DNA from 4 places in the Streptomyces sp. NPDC048288 genome. Region 2 is predicted to be linked to each of the others. Evidence: riboswitches for the same ligand, from Rfam matches in the RefSeq annotation. Region 2 holds a riboswitch; each other region holds the start of a gene.
What was found. Region 2 has a riboswitch for cyclic di-AMP ahead of ACGFZS_RS11225 (M23 family metallopeptidase). Riboswitches for the same ligand answer to the same signal wherever they lie in the genome.
Positions count from the first base shown of each region.

Region 1: it holds a riboswitch for cyclic di-AMP, as region 2 does, so the genes downstream of both, ACGFZS_RS26415 (peptidoglycan DD-metalloendopeptidase family protein) here and ACGFZS_RS11225 (M23 family metallopeptidase) in region 2, are expected to answer to the same signal.
Region 3: it holds a riboswitch for cyclic di-AMP, as region 2 does, so the genes downstream of both, ACGFZS_RS17950 (NlpC/P60 family protein) here and ACGFZS_RS11225 (M23 family metallopeptidase) in region 2, are expected to answer to the same signal.
Region 4: it holds a riboswitch for cyclic di-AMP, as region 2 does, so the genes downstream of both, ACGFZS_RS13405 (NlpC/P60 family protein) here and ACGFZS_RS11225 (M23 family metallopeptidase) in region 2, are expected to answer to the same signal.

Region 1 covers NZ_JBICZD010000007.1:342,826-346,894, reverse strand. Annotated here, with positions in the region: gene ACGFZS_RS26425 (SGNH/GDSL hydrolase family protein) at 1-449, opposite strand, end outside; gene ACGFZS_RS26420 (DUF6250 domain-containing protein) at 595-1,320, opposite strand; gene ACGFZS_RS26415 (peptidoglycan DD-metalloendopeptidase family protein) at 1,542-2,489, opposite strand; cyclic di-AMP (ydaO/yuaA leader) riboswitch at 2,495-2,655, opposite strand; gene ACGFZS_RS26410 (alpha-galactosidase) at 2,974-4,069, opposite strand, start outside.
Region 2 covers NZ_JBICZD010000002.1:1,055,445-1,059,513, reverse strand. Annotated here, with positions in the region: gene ACGFZS_RS11230 (aldo/keto reductase) at 1-159, opposite strand, end outside; gene ACGFZS_RS11225 (M23 family metallopeptidase) at 426-1,466, opposite strand; cyclic di-AMP (ydaO/yuaA leader) riboswitch at 1,474-1,633, opposite strand; tRNA gene ACGFZS_RS11220 (tRNA-Met) at 1,942-2,015, opposite strand; gene ACGFZS_RS11215 (dihydrofolate reductase family protein) at 2,106-3,236, opposite strand; gene ACGFZS_RS11210 (MarR family transcriptional regulator) at 3,313-3,834, shown strand; gene ribA (GTP cyclohydrolase II) at 3,988-4,069, shown strand, end outside.
Region 3 covers NZ_JBICZD010000004.1:561,473-565,541, forward strand. Annotated here, with positions in the region: gene ACGFZS_RS17950 (NlpC/P60 family protein) at 1-2,511, opposite strand, end outside; cyclic di-AMP (ydaO/yuaA leader) riboswitch at 2,520-2,693, opposite strand; gene ACGFZS_RS17955 (PP2C family protein-serine/threonine phosphatase) at 2,861-4,069, opposite strand, start outside.
Region 4 covers NZ_JBICZD010000003.1:468,408-472,476, reverse strand. Annotated here, with positions in the region: gene ACGFZS_RS13410 (tellurite resistance/C4-dicarboxylate transporter family protein) at 1-469, opposite strand, end outside; gene ACGFZS_RS13405 (NlpC/P60 family protein) at 643-1,797, opposite strand; cyclic di-AMP (ydaO/yuaA leader) riboswitch at 1,806-1,978, opposite strand; gene pcrA (DNA helicase PcrA) at 2,312-4,069, shown strand, end outside.

The sequences.
Region 1 (4,069 bases), on a different contig from region 2:
CAGCCGTACCGGTCGGCGATGGCCCGGACATGTCCGTTGTACGTGGCGATCTTGCCGCGCAGATGCTTGAGGACGGGCACGCCCCGGGTGTCGAATCCGGTGGTCACGAGCACCGTGCCGATGGCCTCGGTCAGTTGGGCCACGGCCCGCTCGAACCGCTCGGCCACCTCGTCGGGGTCGGTGCCGGGACGGATGATGTCGTTGCCGCCCGCGCAGAAGGAGACCAGGTCCGGGGCGAGTTCCAGGGCCTGCGGCACCTGGTCCGCCACGATCTGGTCGAGCAGTTTGCCGCGCACGGCGAGGTTGGTGTAATCGAAGTCGCCTTCGGGCTGCCGGTCCGACAGCAGTACCGCGAACCGGTCGGCCCAGCCGACGAACGCCCCGTCGGGGCCGGGGTCGCCCACGCCCTCGGTGAAGCTGTCCCCCACCGCCACGTACGACCCGATCACTGATGCAATGTCACTCTTCGAATCGTCTGCCACATCGGACCATGATTCCCCTTGAGGTGTGACCTACGCGACCGTAATAAGGGGTTGACGATCGGTGAGATAAGACACTCTTAAATACTTCGCCAAGCCTGGAATAAGGCCCCCATCAGGGACGTTGACGGGTTGATCGCCAGACCCGGAAGTCACTGATACGGAAGTGGCTCCATGTGGTCCGAAACGCGAAGTGCCCACCCGTGTAAGGCTCCGGGTCGGTGTAGTCGAACACCGGCCGGCCGTTGTTCCACCACTGCACGGTCGAGCCGTCGGAGACGATCCGGACGCGGTTCGGTTCGTTCGCTACGAGCAGCGGCTCGGTGTAGTCGTAGATCAGCGGCCGGACGCCGGGTTCGCCGACGTAACGGCGCAGCCGGGTGGTGGTGTTGTAGTTGGCGCCGAAGCCTGCGTAGTAGGTCGTGAGGTAGTCGTACTCGGCGAGGGCGCCGCCGCGCGGGGTGGCGAACAGGTCGTCCGGGGAGCGGACGTCGGTGGCGTTCCAGAAGTTGTTGAGGTCCGACACCCGGTCGTCGGGACCGCCCGCCGAGACCGGGATCGCGGTGTACTCCAGGACGTACGGCCCTTCGAACCGGCGCCGGAACCAGACGGTCGCGCCGGCGGGCACGTCGACCTCCAGGATCCCGTGCGACGCGGTAACCGAACCGCCCTGTTCCAGTTCGACGAACCACTGGCCGAGGCCGTGGCGGAAGTCGTCGTGGGCGAGCAGCCGGCGGTGCCGGGGCGCGGCGCTCGCGGGCGCGGCGGGAGCGAGGGCCGCGAGGGCGGCTCCGACGGTTCCGGCGGCCAGGGCTCCGAAGGCGCGGCGGGTGGTCGTCATGCGCGGGATTCCTTCCGGCGGGGCGACAGTGACAGTGACATGACAGCGCAGGAGGCGGACATGGAAAGCGCTTGCATGCAACGGGATCACTCTGCCGCCGCACCGCCTTCGTTGTCGATGCCCTGAACACTCCCGCCACGAGAACGCAACGTGCCGAAGGCCGGACCCGGGGATCGGGGGTCCGGCCTTCGGAGTGTGCGGCAGGGCGGCGGGGCGTCGGATCAGCCGACGGCGAGACCCTTGGAGCGGAGGTAGGCGACCGGGTCCACGTCCGAGCCGTAGTCGGGGGTGGTGCGGATCTCGAAGTGCAGGTGCGGGCCGGTCACGTTGCCGGTCGCGCCGGAGAGGCCGACCTGCTGGCCCGCGGTCACGGTCTGGCCGACCGAGACGGAGAGGGCGGAGAGGTGGCCGTACTGCGCGTAGTAGCCGTCGGCGAGCCGGATGACGACCTGGTTGCCGTAGGAGCCGCCCCAGCCGGCCGTGACGACCGTGCCGGCGCCGACGGCCTTGACCGGGGTACCGGTCGGGACGACGAAGTCGACGCCCGTGTGGTAACCGCTGGACCACATGCCGCCGGCCACGTGGTAGCCGGTGCCGACGGTGGCACCGACGACCGGGAGGCTGAAGCCGGAGGCGTTCGCCGCGGAGGCGTCCGCGGAGGACGACGAAGAGGACGAAGGGGATGAAGAAGACGGCGCGGGCGACGAGGAGTCGGAGGCCCGCGCCTCGGACCGGTAGCCGGAGTCCGTGGTGTCGTCCGTCGTCGTGGCGCGGCGGCCGTCGAGCGTGAGCTTGAGACCCGGGTGGATCAGCGAGGGGTTGTCGCCGACGGCCTGCCGGTTGTCGGCGTAGAGCCGGTGCCAGCCGCCGCTGACGTTCTGGTCACGCGCGATCTTCGAGAGATAATCGCCGGGGACCACCGTGTAGGTGCGGTGCGCGGAATGCGCGGCGGCGGACTTCCGTACGGCCGCCGTCTTCTTCATTGCCGACTTCTGGACGCCCGGCAGCGACTGCGCGGCCTTTTCGGGAACGGACTGCGCGGTGGCCGCGTGGGCGCCGGCGGCCCCCATGAGCGGCAGCGCCAGCGCGGCGCCGCCGGTTCCGGCGACGGCCATCGAGCGGGTGAATCGCTGGGCCTTGGGACGGCGGTGCTTACCCTTCGCGGGCATGGCGCGTTTCCTCTCCGGCGCCTGCGGGGTGAGCTGTCGGGTTCGGGCTGGAGCTGCCCGGCCACACGGGAACGCGTGACTACACCCCTAGCCGTCCCGGGAACCGGAACAGGCGGTCATACCTGGTGGGTCCCCCGCTCCTGCCGGGCACGGGTGAGTGTGTGTGGGGACTCCGGACGGCGGCAGGATTCGGCGTTCCGTCCGGATGCGTGGCGAACGTAAGCGAGCAGGACGCACCCGGACAAGCGACTGGTTCCCTCTGTCCGAGTTTCGCTTGATCCGTTACGGGACATCACGGTCACCCTCCGTGAATTCCATCGGCCCGCGTTTATCAATTCCTCAGCGAAAGCCGAGAATTACGTGAACATGACGCGCGACGGACGGTCACGAATATGACGCTCCTCACGCACTCGCCCATCACTCCCCTTTATTCCAGAGCGAGTTGGAATGAAGGGGAGCGAAGACGCCAATTCGGACAGAAGACTCAGATGCGTCGCAGCCGGAGAACCGTCGCATCCAGGTCGCCCTTCAGGCCGGTGCGCAGACCGTGGTGCAACAGAACGGCACCCCGGTGCACTTCGCCCGTTTCGCGGCATTCGTACGACGCGGTCGGGTCGAGCCCCCGCAGCCGCAGCGCCGGCGCCGGCTCGCCGTAGCTCTGCGCCTGGAGCCAGGCGAGGACGACCGTCTCGTCGCCGAGGGTGTACTGCACGGCGCTGAGCCCGCCGGTCGGCGGCCGCAGCCGGAACTGGTCGCCGCGCTGCACCAGCGGCCGGATCTCCTTGTAGAGCTCCACCCAGCGGCCGGCCTCGGCGAGCTCCTCCTCGGTCCACTGCGAGAGGTCGCCGCCGACGCCGAGCGCACCGGCCATGGAGCTGACGAACCGGAAACGCAGCGAGCTGACCCGGCCGTTGAGCTGGTGGTTCGGGCTGTCGGTGACCCAGGCGGACATCACCCGCGCGGGGTGGATCTGGCTGAAGCCGTGCTGGATGGCGAGCCGGTCCAGCGGGTCGGTGTTGTCGGAGGTCCACACCTCGTCGGTACGGCTCATGATGCCGAGGTCGATCCGGCCGCCACCGCCGGAGCAGGACTCGATGGCGACGTTCGGGTGGGCCGCGCGGATCCGGTCGAGCAGGGCGTACAGCCCGCGCACGTGGTCGACCCACAGACGCTGCGGGTAGGGCTCGCCGGGCCAGCCCGCGTCGGTGAAGCAGCGGTTGAAGTCCCACTTGACGTAGTCGATCGAGGCGCTGGACAGCAGGGTGTCGAGCTGCTGCCAGAGGTACTCCTGGACGTCCTCGCGGGCGAGGTTGAGGACGAGCTGGTTGCGCAGCTCCGTCCGCTTCCGCCCCTGCTGGTACTGGACCCAGTCGGGGTGGGCGCGGTACAGGTCGCTGTCCGCGTTGACCATCTCGGGCTCGACCCAGATGCCGAACTGCATGCCGAGGGCGTGCACATAGTCGGCGAGGGGCTTGAGGCCCTTCGGGAAGCGGTCCGGGTTGGGGGTCCAGTCGCCGAGGCCCGCGCGGTCGCTGGTGCGGGCGCCGAACCAGCCGTCGTCCACCACGAACAGTTCGACG
Region 2 (4,069 bases):
GGAGTCGGCGGTGTCCACGAAGTTGCCGCCGGCGGCCGCGTAGGCGTCCAGGACGGCGAAGGAGGCGGCCTCGTCGGCGGTCCAGCCGAAGACGTTGCCACCGAGGGCGAGCGGGAAGACCTCGAGGTCGGAGGAGCCGAGTTCGCGAAGAGCAGTCATGCTCTGTATCAACGCGGGCCGCCCCGGCAGGCCATCCCGGCGCAGTACGAAGGTTTCGTAAACAGGCGCACGGGCGTCCCGCAGGGAACATCGCACGGGCGCCCCGCCGGGAACATCGGACGGCTGTCCGGCCGGAAACACCGCACGGATGTCCGGCCGGAGACACCGGACCGGCGGCCCGGACGCCGGGGGGTTGTCGTCGGGGCCGCCGGGGATCCCGGGGTTCGTGGTTCGTGGTTTGTGGTTCGTCGGGGGGGGGTGACCCGTTACGGGTTGAGGCCCTTGCCGCGCAGCCAGGTCATGGGGTCGATGCCGGTGGCCTGGCCGCCGGGGTGGACCTCCAGGTGGAGGTGCGGGCCGGTGACGTTGCCGGTGGCGCCCACGCGGCCGATGACATCGCCGGTGGCGACCTTCTGGCCGACGGAGACGCTGATCGACGACTGGTGGCAGAACCACAGCTCGGTGCCGTCGTCCAGGGTCAGGATCGTGCGGTAGCCGTAGGAGCCGGCCCAGCCCGCCTCGGTGACCGTGCCGCCGTGGACGGCCTTGATGAGCGTGCCGGTGGGCGCGGCGAAGTCGAGCCCGGTGTGGTAGCCGGAGGACCACATGGAGCCGGCCTGGCCGAAGGTGCCGGTGATCGTGTACGAGACGACCGGCAGCGTGTACTGCTTGGCCAGCGCGGCGAGGCGCTCCTTCTCGGCCTTCGCCTTGGCGTCGGCCTCGGCCTGCTCCTTGGCGTCGGCGGCCTTGGCGGCCGCCGCCTTCACCGCCTTGGCCTCGGCGTCGTAGACCGCCTTGTCGGCGGCGGCCACGGCCTTGGCGCTGGCCTTGGTGTCGAGCTGGTTCTGCTGCTGCTCGGCCTGGGCGATGATCCGGCTGCGCAGCGCCTCGCCGGCGTCGGACGAGGAGGAGTCCGCGTCGGTGGCGGTCGTCGCGGTGGTGACGCTGCTGAGCGCGGTCTGGGTGGCCTGGTGGCCGCCGCCCTCGCCTAGCAGGGAGTCGACGGACGACGGCAGGTCGGGCAGCGAGATGGAGACCGGCGGCTTGCCGGTGTTGGCGCTGGCCATGCCGCCCGCGCCGACGGCGGCGATGACGCCGACGCCGAGCACCGTGGAGCTGCGGGCGAGTCCGCCGCCCTTCTGCTTGGCGACGCGGTGCCGGCCGCGTGTCTGGGCGAGGGAATCCTCGGTGGGGTTCCACTCCTCCCAGGGGCCCTCGTCGGTGCGGTAGCTGCCGTAGCCGAAGGTGTCGGGTTGACGCTGGCTGGGCACGAACGGGGCTGTCGGAGCAGGCCGGTTGGACGCCACGCGGGCGCACTCCTTTCCTTCCGTCGCCTACCGGGTTAGCTGACGGGTTCGGAGCGGGAAGGTCTCCTACGCGCGTATACCGGCCGATTCCTACCGGCGGCAGCCGTGCGATTCACCCCAAGGTGGTGGTTCCCCGGTTCCCTTGCGGGATTCGGCGCGTGCGCGCGGAGCCGTCGCGGGTGACGGCTGGGACGACCGCGCTGCGTTATCGAACGTTAATAGACCCGGCTGTCAGATTCCAAGCTGTTCTCCTTGATCATTAAGCTTTCAAAGCATGGACTTACCAGCCACGACAGGTCAAAAACGGTCGAGTTGACCAGGCCTCCTGCTCAACACAGGAGTCACACACGTTTTGATGGTGACTCAGACGTTATGCGCAGGGCGGTCGTCCGGCCACCCTGTGTCACCTGCGACGGGCCCGGACATGACTCAGGGCCGGAATCCTTGTTCTTGGATTCCGGCCCTGAGTCATCAGTAGCGGGGACAGGATTTGAACCTGCGACCTCTGGGTTATGAGCCCAGCGAGCTACCGAGCTGCTCCACCCCGCGTCGGTGAAACCAGCATACGCCATCAGAAGCACGGGAGTCACACGGGTTAAAACCGGTGGGGTCCGCGGGGCCTCGGCTCCACACCTCCGCTCAGCCCGGCAGATGCCCGTTCGGTGCCTTCGCCGCGCTCTCGTACTCCGGCAGTACCAGCACCCGCACCCCCGCCTCCCGCAGCATCCCCGTCCCGTCGGCCGCGGTCACGAACGTGTCCGGCTCGCGCCACGCGGTCAGCACCCGCCGCACCCCGGCCCGGAGGATCAGCTCGGCGCAGGGGTGCGGGCGGGAGGCGCGGTGGGTGCAGGGTTCGAGGCTGGTGTAGACGGTGGCCGTGGGCAGGCGGGGGTCGGCCGGGGGGATCTTGGCCAGGGCCGCCTCCTCGGCGTGCACCACCGGGTCGCCGGCCTCCCGGGAGTGGCCGCGGGCCAGTTCCGTGCCGTCGGCCGCGACGACCACCGCGCCGACGCTGAACGCGGTCCGGGACGGCGGGCACTCGGCCGCCAGCTCGCAGGCGAGCCGCAGCCACGCCCGGTCCGCGGCGGACACCGACGCGTCCGCGCCGGGGGCGGTGGGCTCGTAGCGCATGAGGACGACGTCCTCGATCCGGCGGGTCTCGACCAGCCGCAGCCGCCCGCCCTGGTAGCCGCCCGGGCCGAACAGCCGGGGTGCCTTCGGGTCGCCGACGAGGAGCGGGGCGAGGACCAGCTGGAGTTCGTCGGCCAGGCCCTGCTGGAGGAGCTGGGTGTGGACGGTGCCGCCGCCCTCGACCATGAGGCGCCGTACGCCTCGTACGTCGTGCAGGTGCTCCAGGAGCGAGGGCCAGTCGAGGTCGGCGCCGAGGGGGACCACGTCGGCGGCGATGCCGAGGGCGCGGGCCCGCCGCGCGCCCTCGTCCGTCGTGTACACGGTCTTCTCGCCGCCGGTGTGCCAGAACCGCGCGTCCGGGTCGAGGTCGCCGGTCGCGGTGACCGTGACCTTGAGGGGGTACTCGGGCCGGCCGGCGGCGGTCCGGGCCGCGCGCCGCTCCGGGGAGTTGACCAGGAGCCGCGGGTTGTCCGCGCGGATGGTGCCGGCGCCGATCAGGATGGCGTCGACGGAGGCCCGCACCTCGTCGACGCGGTCGAAGTCGGCCGGGGAGGAGAGCAGCAGTCGGTCGGGGCCGGTGTCGTCGAGGTAGCCGTCGAGGGAGACGGCGGCGGACAGCAGGACGTGGGGGTACGGCATCGGACGCGCTCACTCTCGGCGGCGGGCTGTGAACTGGACGCTTGGTTAAAGTTTGAAACAAACCTACACTGGGTGTATGACGACTCGCTGGCTCACCTCGAAGGAGCAGCGCGCCTGGCGCGCGTACATCGCGGCGACGCACCTCCTGGAGGACGCGATCGACCGGCAGCTCCAGCAGGACGCCGGCATGCCGCATCTGTACTACTCGATCCTGGCCAACCTCTCCGAGGCGCCGGAGCGCAAACTGCGCATGACCGACCTCGCCGAGAAGTCGAAGATCACCCGGAGCCGGCTGACGTACGCCGTGACCCGGCTGGAGAAGGACGGGCTGATCCGGCGCGAGGACTGCCAGTGGGACAAGCGGAGCAGCTTCGCCCTGCTGACCGACGCGGGCATGGCGGTCCTGGAGCGCACGGCGCCGGGGCATGTGGAGACGGTGCGGGCGGCGGTCTTCGACCATCTCTCCGAGGAGCAGGTGGACCAGCTGGAGGAGATCAGCTCGGTGATCGTACGGGCGCTGGAGGGGGCCGAGACCCCGCGGCCGACGTCCGACGAGGTGCCCTGGCGGCGGCGGTCGTCACCCTGTTCCGGTTCGTGAACCCGGAATTCGCGAAACCGTACGGAAATCTGTTGCTTCAAATTTAAAGCATGAGGTAGGGTTCCAGCCGTGGATCTGCTTCAAATCTGAAGCAGGAGCCCGCGACGTCCCGTACCGGGACAGCCGTCCTGCACCCGGACACTGGAGAACCCGATGACCGACCACCCCGCCGCCACCCAGCGCGCCCGCGTCCGGGTCCCGCTGCGCTTCAACGACGGCTACGGCGTCGACGCCG
Region 3 (4,069 bases), on a different contig from region 2:
GATCGACTCCTCACGGATCGACGCACCCGGGCTCGGCGCGTGGATCATCATGCCGCCACCCGCGTAGATCCCGACGTGGCTGTCGTTGTCGAAGAAGAAGACCAGGTCGCCCGGTTCGACGGCGGCCAGTGTCATCGGGGTGCCGGCGAACGCCTGGTCCGCCGCGCCGCGCGGCAGCGTCACCCCGGCGGCGCGCCAGGCCGCCTGGGTCAGGCTGGAGCAGTCGTACGACTCCGGGCCGGTCGCCCCCCAGACGCACGGCCGCCCGATCTGCGCCTGCGCGAACGCCAGCGCCTTCATCGCCTTGCCCGGCTCGGCCGGGGCGACGGCCTGCTGGGGGAAGCCGACGGCAGCGGCGAAGGCGCCGGAGGCGGCAGGGGGTGCCGCAGCCGCGGGGGGCGCGGTCGGCAGCGGGGTGGTGGGGAGCGGAGCCGTGGCGACCGGGGCGGCGGTGGCCATCGGCACGACGGGCGCGGTCGGCGCCGTGGCGTACGCCATCGTCGCCCACGGCGGGTCCGGCACAGCCATGGGCATCGGCGCGGCGGGCACGACCGGCGCCGGGGCGGCGGCGTAGGCGGCGGCCGGGGGCTCCATACCGACGGCGTAGCCGCCCAGGTCGGCGCCGGGTGCCGCGAAGTAGGCCCCGGTGCCGGGGTCGACCTGAGGCATGGCGGCCATGGCAGCGGCGGGGGCGGCCGTGGCGTACGCGGCGGCCGGGTAGCCGGGGTCGGCGGCGACCGGGTAGCCGAGGTCGGCGGCGACCGTGTAACCGAGGTCGGCCGCGACCGGGGGCGCGCTCGCGTAGGCGGCGGTCGCGTTCGGCGCCATGGCCTGGTAGGTCCCGGCGTCCATCGGAGCCGCCATGGGCGCGACGGGGGCCGCAGCGGCGTACGCGGCGGCCGGCTCCGACGGGCCCGCGCCCGGGTAGGCACCCGCGTCGGGCGACGTCGGCATCGGGAACGAGCCCGTGGCGCCCGGGGTCATGATCCGGAAGGAACCGCTGTCCCCCGGTGACGGGGTCGGGACACCGCCCATGTCCATGGGCCCGGCGGCCGGGTAGGAACCCGTACCGCCCGGGGTCATGACCCGGGAGCCGCTGGTGTCCATCTGAGGCATGGCCTGGGTGGCGGGGGCGCTGCCCGGGCTCATGACGCGGGAGGCGGCGGCGTCCATCGGGGGCATCTGCTGGGGCGTGCCCGCACCGCCCGGGCTCATGACACGCGCGGCGCCCATGTCCACCGGAGGCATGACCTGCGTCGCGGGGGCACTGCCCGGGCTCATCACCCGGGAGGCGCCGAGGTCCATCGGGGGCATCTGCTGGGGCGCGCCGGCACTGCCCGGGCTCATGACGCGGGAGGCGCCCGTGTCCACCGTGGGCATGACCTGCGTCGCGGGGGCGCTACCCGGGCTCATCACGCGCGAGGCGGCGGCGTCCATCGGGGGCATGGCCTGGGGCGCGCCCGCACCGCCCGGGCTCATGACGCGCGAGGCGCCCATGTCCACGGGGGGCATGACCTGGGTCGCGGGGGCGCTGCCCGGGCTCATCACGCGGGAGGCGGCGGCGTCCATCGGGGGCATCGGCTGGGGCGTGCCCGCACCGCCGGGGGCCATGCCGCGGGACGCGCCGGCGCCGGCCGGGTTCCTGCGCTGGGGGGTGCCGGCGCTGGGGGACATGATGCGGAAGGTGCCGGTGTCCGAGGGGGACACGACGGGGATGGTGCCGGTGTCCGACGGGGTCGGCGCCGGGAGCCTGCCCGGGCCGGCGGGCGCGCCGGACCCGAAGGAGCCGCTGTCGGTGCGCTGGGCCGGGATGCCCATGGCGGGGGCCGCCCACTGCTGCTGCGCCGGGGCCTGGGGCGCGGAGACGCCCCACGAGATCTGCTGCTGCGCGATCTGCTGCCGCGCGGCGGGGGCCGCTTCGAGCGCCGCCACCGCACGCTGTCCGGTGCGCTGGGACAGCAGCTCACGGGCCTTGGCGATCTTGAGCTGGTTCCTGGTCTTGGAGGTGCCCGGCGCGGCCCGCTGCGGCGCGGCGGCGGACAGGGCCTTGGGCGGGCTCGACGGCCCGGCGGGCAGCGCGGCGGCGGGCCCGGCCGTCAGCTCCAGCTTCGGGCGCGCCGGCAGCTCGCGGACGACCTCGATCTCGGTCTGCCCCGACGGTCCCGCGGTCAGCTCCAGCCGGGACGGACCGGAGCCCTCCAGCTGGCCGAGCAGGTCGGCGGCCATGGAGCTGACGGGCCGGCGCGGGCCGGGCCGGCCGGGCATGCGGTCGGAGGGCAGCGCGGCGGGGACACTCGGCCCCAGCCTCGAACGCGCGCCGTCGAACCACTCCCGCGCGATGTTGTCCAGCCCCGGATCGTCACGGCGGGGCCGCTTGAACAGCGGGACACCGCGTGAGCGCGAGCCTCCGCTCATCGCACGGGTGGCGTTGTAGTTCCCGGTGGCGTTCTCGGCCTGGTCGTAGAGGTTGTTGATCCGCTGTCGAACCTCGTCACGGCTCTCGGACGCCATGGGGGTCGTGCTCCTTCCGTACTCCGCCTACCGGGTTAGCTGTCGGGTTCGGGCGTCGAATCCGGAAGGTATGCCCTACGGCCCTTGCCCTTGTGGGCAGTTGGCCGATTCACCCCAGTGATCGGTTGGGTCCCCGGCTCCGGATCGCCCCACGAGGGCACCGGACTCGGCGGAGGCCGCGCGGCCCGACGGGATTCGCCGGGGGGAGCCGAGCGGCTTACCCGTCAACTTAGCCAACTTGTGTCACTCGTGTGAAGGTTGACGTGCGTAATGTCCGATACGTATTTGTGATGTTCGTCGTACTGTTCGGTATGGGGCTGCGCGGGGCGGCATTTCGCGCATCCGCAGATCACAGTCGTACGACGACCAGGGCGGTGTCGTCGGTCGCGCCCTCCGGCGGCAGCAGCTCCCAGAGGACGGCATCGGCGAGATTTTCCGGGTCCAACTCGCGGTGTGCGGCGAGGGATCGGGTGAGCCGGGCGAGCCCGGTGTCGATGTCCTCGCGGCGGCGCTCGATGAGTCCGTCGGTATAGAGGACAAGGGTGGCGCCGTCCTCGAACGCGGTGACGGCCTGCGGGCGCGGTCGCGGATCGGGGCGGGCGTCGAGCGGGGGATCGGTGGCCCGGTCGAGGAGTTCCACCCGTCCGCCGGGGTGCAGCAGGGCGGGCGGCGGATGCCCGGCGCTGCTGTAGGTGACCGTGTGGCGGGCGAAGTCGACGAACGCCGTCACGGCGGTGGCCGACTCGGCACCGTCGATCACATGCGCGTACCGCCCCAGCACGCCGAGCGCCTGCGCCGGGCCTTCGGCCACCCGGGAGACCGCGCTGAGCGCACTGCGCAACTGCCCCATGACACAGGCCGCTTCGAGCCCGTGCCCGACCACGTCGCCGACCGAGACGCCGATGCGGTCGCCGCTGACCAGGTCGACCAGGTCGTACCAGTCGCCGCACACGTGCAGCGACCCGGTGGCCGGCCGGTAGCGCACCGCCGCCCGGTGGTGCTCCAGCTGCCGGGGCGCGGGCAGCATCGCCTCCTGCAGGGCGACCGCCACCTCGCGCTCCCGGGCGTGCGCCTGCCGCAGCCGTTCGTTGATCTCCTGCAGTTCGCCCGCGCGCCGGTACAGCTCGGCCTCCAGGACCTGGGTCCGGCCGTCGCCGACGGTCCGGCGCGCCCGGATCAGCTCGGTGACCTCCTCGACCCGGTGCACCAGCAGCACGACCTTCCCGTCCGGGCCGAGGACCGGCACGTTCACCGGGCTCCAGTAGCGCTGCTCCCAGTGCCCGGGCCGGTCGGGGAGCTCCACGTCGTACCGCTGCAGGGCCATGGTGTCCCGCTCGCCGGTGGCCAGCACCCGCAGCAGTGAGGTCTCCAGGTTGCGCATGCCGGTCGCGGTGCTGTCGTTCGGGTTGTCCGGGAACACGTCGAAGAGGTACCGGCCGATCATGTCCTCGCGCTTGCGCCCGGCCATGCGCAGGAACTCCTCGTTGGCGTCCGCGTACACCAACTCGGGGGTCAACAGGGCCACCATCCCGGGCAGTGTCTGGAACACCGCCGCGTA
Region 4 (4,069 bases), on a different contig from region 2:
AGGCCGCCGTCAGGGCCGCCGCCAGCGTCGCGGCCAGGACGGCCAGCCCCTGCGTGGCCACACAGTCCAGGAACACCGCACCGGGCATGCGCCGCGTCCAGTGCCGTACGACGAGGATCAGCAGCGGCGGCCACAGCACCGCCGACAGCGCCAGCAGGGCCTCGGCGAGGGTCTGCCGGCCGAGCGCCGAGAACCGCGTCCCCAGCACCGTCGTGGCCGCCACCGCGGTGAGCGCGCCCGGCGTCCGCGCGTCCGTCAGCCACCGCCCGCGGTCCAGCAGCAGGCGCGCGACGAAGTCCACGGCCAGCCCCGCCCACGCCACACACGCCAGCACCAGCGCGATCCGGGACAGGGTCTCGGCCCCCGTGAGATGCAGACCGACCGACACGATGCCGGTGGCCATCACGGCGGCCCCGGCCGCCGGCGGACGCTGCGCCCACCAGGCGCGGAAGGGGGAATTGCCCGACATGTCGCCGATGCTAAGGAGCATCACCCGCGGTGTGGCCGGGGCACGCGCGCGAGGAGTGCGAAAACCGCGCGGGCGCGGGACAGGGGAGTGGGCGCGGGGCGCCCGAGGCTCGGCGACGTGCGCCCCCGGCCCGGCCCGCCCCGGCCCCGGTCCCGCCCCCTGTCCCCGTCAGCTCAAGCCGGTCGCACCACGCTGTGGATGATCGACTCGCCGCCGTAGTAGATCGACTCCTCCCGGACGTACGCGCCGGGCTTCGGGGCGTGGATCATCATGCCGTTGCCGATGTAGATGCCGACGTGGCTGACGTCGTCGTAGAAGAAGACCAGGTCGCCGGGCTGGGCGTCGGCGAGGGAGACGGTGGTGCCGGCGTTCACCTGGTCGTAGGTGGTGCGCGGCAGGGAGACGCCCGCGGCCTTCCAGGCGGCCTGCGAGAGCCCGGAGCAGTCGTAGGAGCCGGGGCCGGTCGCTCCCCAGACGTACGGCTTGCCGATCTGCGCGCGGGCGAAGGCGATGGCCTTGGCGGCCTTCGTGGCGTAGGAGGAGTCGGAGGACGAGGAGCCGCTGGAGGACGACGTCGACGAGGAGGACGACGAGGTGTCCTGCTCGGCCGCGGCAGCGGCGGCCGCCTGCTGCTTCGCGAGCTCCGCGGCCTTGCGCGCCGCCGCCTCCTGCTTCTGCTTCTCGATCTGGGCCAGCCGCGCCTTCTCCTGCGCCGTCAGCTTGGAGAGCAGCTCCCGCGCGGAGGCCAGTTTCGTCTGGACGGTGGTCTTGGCGGTCTTGAGGTCGTCCTGCGTCTCGGTGAGCGTCTCGAGGCTCTTGGCGGCCTCCTGCCGCTTCTTCATGGTCGCGGACTGCTGGGTGGCGTAGTCGTCGACCGCGTCCTTCTGGCGCGAGGTCAGCCGGCTCATCAGCTGCGTCTGGTCGAAGTAGTCCTGCGGACTGTCCGCGAGCAGGAAGGTCGCCGTGTCGGGGGCGCTGGCGCCGGTCCGGTACTGGGCCGCGGCGAACGACCCCAGCTCCTCACGCGCCTTGTTCAGCCGGTCCGTGCGCTTGGCCACGTCGTCGAGCAGGGTGTCGACCTGCTTGCGCTGCGTACCGGTCTTCTCCTTGGCCGCGTTGTACTTCTCGGTCGCCGACTCGGCCTGCCGGTAGAGGTCGTCGACCTTCTTCTCCACCTCCTCCATGCTCGGCTTGCCGTCCGCGGAGGGCGCGGCGTTGGCCGTCTGCGAGAGCAGGGCGACGGAGGTGAGGGCGGCGGTGGCCAGGGCGGGGGTGCGTATGCCTGCTACGCGCGTTCCCGAGGGGCGGGACTTGCGGTGCGACGCCAACGGAGGCGACTCCTTCCATGTTCCGCCTACCGAGTTAGCTGTCGGGTTCGGGCGGGTGGTTCGGAAGGGTTGCCCTACGGTCCCTCCCCGGGAGGGGAGTTGGGACCGATTCACCCCAAGGTCGGTGTGGGTCCCCGGCTCCGGACGCGCGAGGGCGTCCCGGACTCGGCGGAGGCCGTACGGCCCGGCGACGTTCGCCGGTGGGTGTCGTACGGCCTGACCGGCACGCTAGCCAACTCGTGTGGCCCGTGTGAAGGTTGATGTGCGATATGCCCGATACATTTTCGTGACCTTGGCGTTCGGGCGAGTTCGGGCCGGGTGATTCAGGGTGTTGTGGGCGATTTGCCGGGTGTTCGATGCGGCGGCTTCCGGACCCGCGTGGTCGCCCTCGGCCGCTCGCAGCCGCGCGTGACGTGCGCCGACCGGCCGTGACGGAGGGAATCCGTGCGGTCACCCGGGCGAGTTTTCGGGGTGGCGGCCGGTTGTCAGTGGGGCGGCCTAGACTCGGAGAGCGATGAGCAGCCTCTTTGACGACAGCTTCCTGGCGAGCCTCCAGCCCCCGCGCGGCCACGAGGAGGAACCCCCGCCGCCGCCCGAGGACGAGCACGTACCGGAGCCGATTCCGGACGACCTGTTCGGCGGGAAGTTCGACGCGCCCCCGGACCGGGACGCCCACTACCGCGACGGCGCCCCCCGCCCCGCCCTGGACGCGGCGGCGCTCCTGGACGGACTGAACGACAACCAGCGGGCGGCGGTCGTGCACGCCGGCTCCCCGCTGCTCATCGTGGCCGGCGCCGGCTCCGGCAAGACGCGCGTGCTCACCCACCGCATCGCCCACCTCCTCGGCGAGCGCCATGTCCACCCGGGCCAGATCCTCGCGATCACCTTCACCAACAAGGCCGCGGGCGAGATGAAGGAGCGCGTCGAGCAGCTCGTCGGCCCGCGCGCGAACGCGATGTGGGTGATGACCTTCCACAGCGCCTGCGTGCGGATCCTGCGCAGGGAGAGCAAGAAGCTCGGCTTCACCTCCTCCTTCTCGATCTACGACGCGGCCGACTCCAAGCGGCTGATGGCCCTGGTCTGCCGCGACCTGGACCTCGACCCCAAGCGCTACCCGCCGAAGTCGTTCAGCGCCCAGGTCAGCAACCTGAAGAACGAGCTGGTCGACGAGGAGGACTTCGCCGCCCGCGCGAGCGACGGCTTCGAGAAGACCCTCGCCCAGGCCTACGCCCTCTACCAGTCGCGGCTGCGCGAGGCGAACGCCCTCGACTTCGACGACCTGATCATGACCACGGTCAACCTGCTGCGCGCCTTCCCGGACGTCGCCGAGCACTACCGCCGCCGCTTCCGGCACGTCCTGGTCGACGAGTACCAGGACACCAACCACGCCCAGTACGCCCTTGTGCGCGAGCTGGTCGGCACCGGTGCGCCCGAGGAGACCACCCCGCCCGCCGAGCACGACCTGCCCCCGGCGGAGCTCTGCGTCGTCGGCGACGCCGACCAGTCGATCTACGCCTTCCGGGGCGCGACGATCCGCAACATCCTCCAGTTCGAGGAGGACTACCCGAACGCGACGACGATCCTCCTGGAGCAGAACTACCGCTCCACGCAGACGATCCTCTCCGCCGCCAACGCGGTCATCGAGCGCAACGAGTCCCGCCGCCCCAAGAACCTGTGGACCAACGCGGGCGCGGGCGCGCAGATCACCGGCTACGTCGCCGACACCGAGCACGACGAGGCGCAGTTCGTCGCCGACGAGATAGACCGTCTGACGGACGCGGGCGAGGCGAAGGCCGGCGATGTCGCCGTCTTCTACCGCACCAACGCCCAGTCCCGTGTCTTCGAGGAGATCTTCATCCGCGTCGGCCTGCCGTACAAGGTCGTCGGCGGTGTCCGCTTCTACGAGCGCAAGGAGGTCCGGGACGTCCTCGCCTATCTGCGGGTGCTGGCCAACCCGGAGGACTCCGTCCCGCTGCGCCGCATCCTCAACGTCCCCAAGCGCGGCATCGGCGACCGCGCGGAGGCGATGATCGACGCCCTCTCCCAGCGCGAGAAGATCAGCTTCCCGCAGGCGCTCAGGCGCGTCGACGAGGCGTACGGCATGGCCGCGCGGTCGACCAACGCGGTCAAGCGGTTCAACACGCTGATGGAGGACCTCCGTACGATCGTGGAGTCCGGCGCGGGACCGGCCACCGTCCTCGAAGCCGTCCTCGAACGCACCGGCTACCTCGCCGAGTTGCAGGCCTCCACCGACCCGCAGGACGAGACCCGG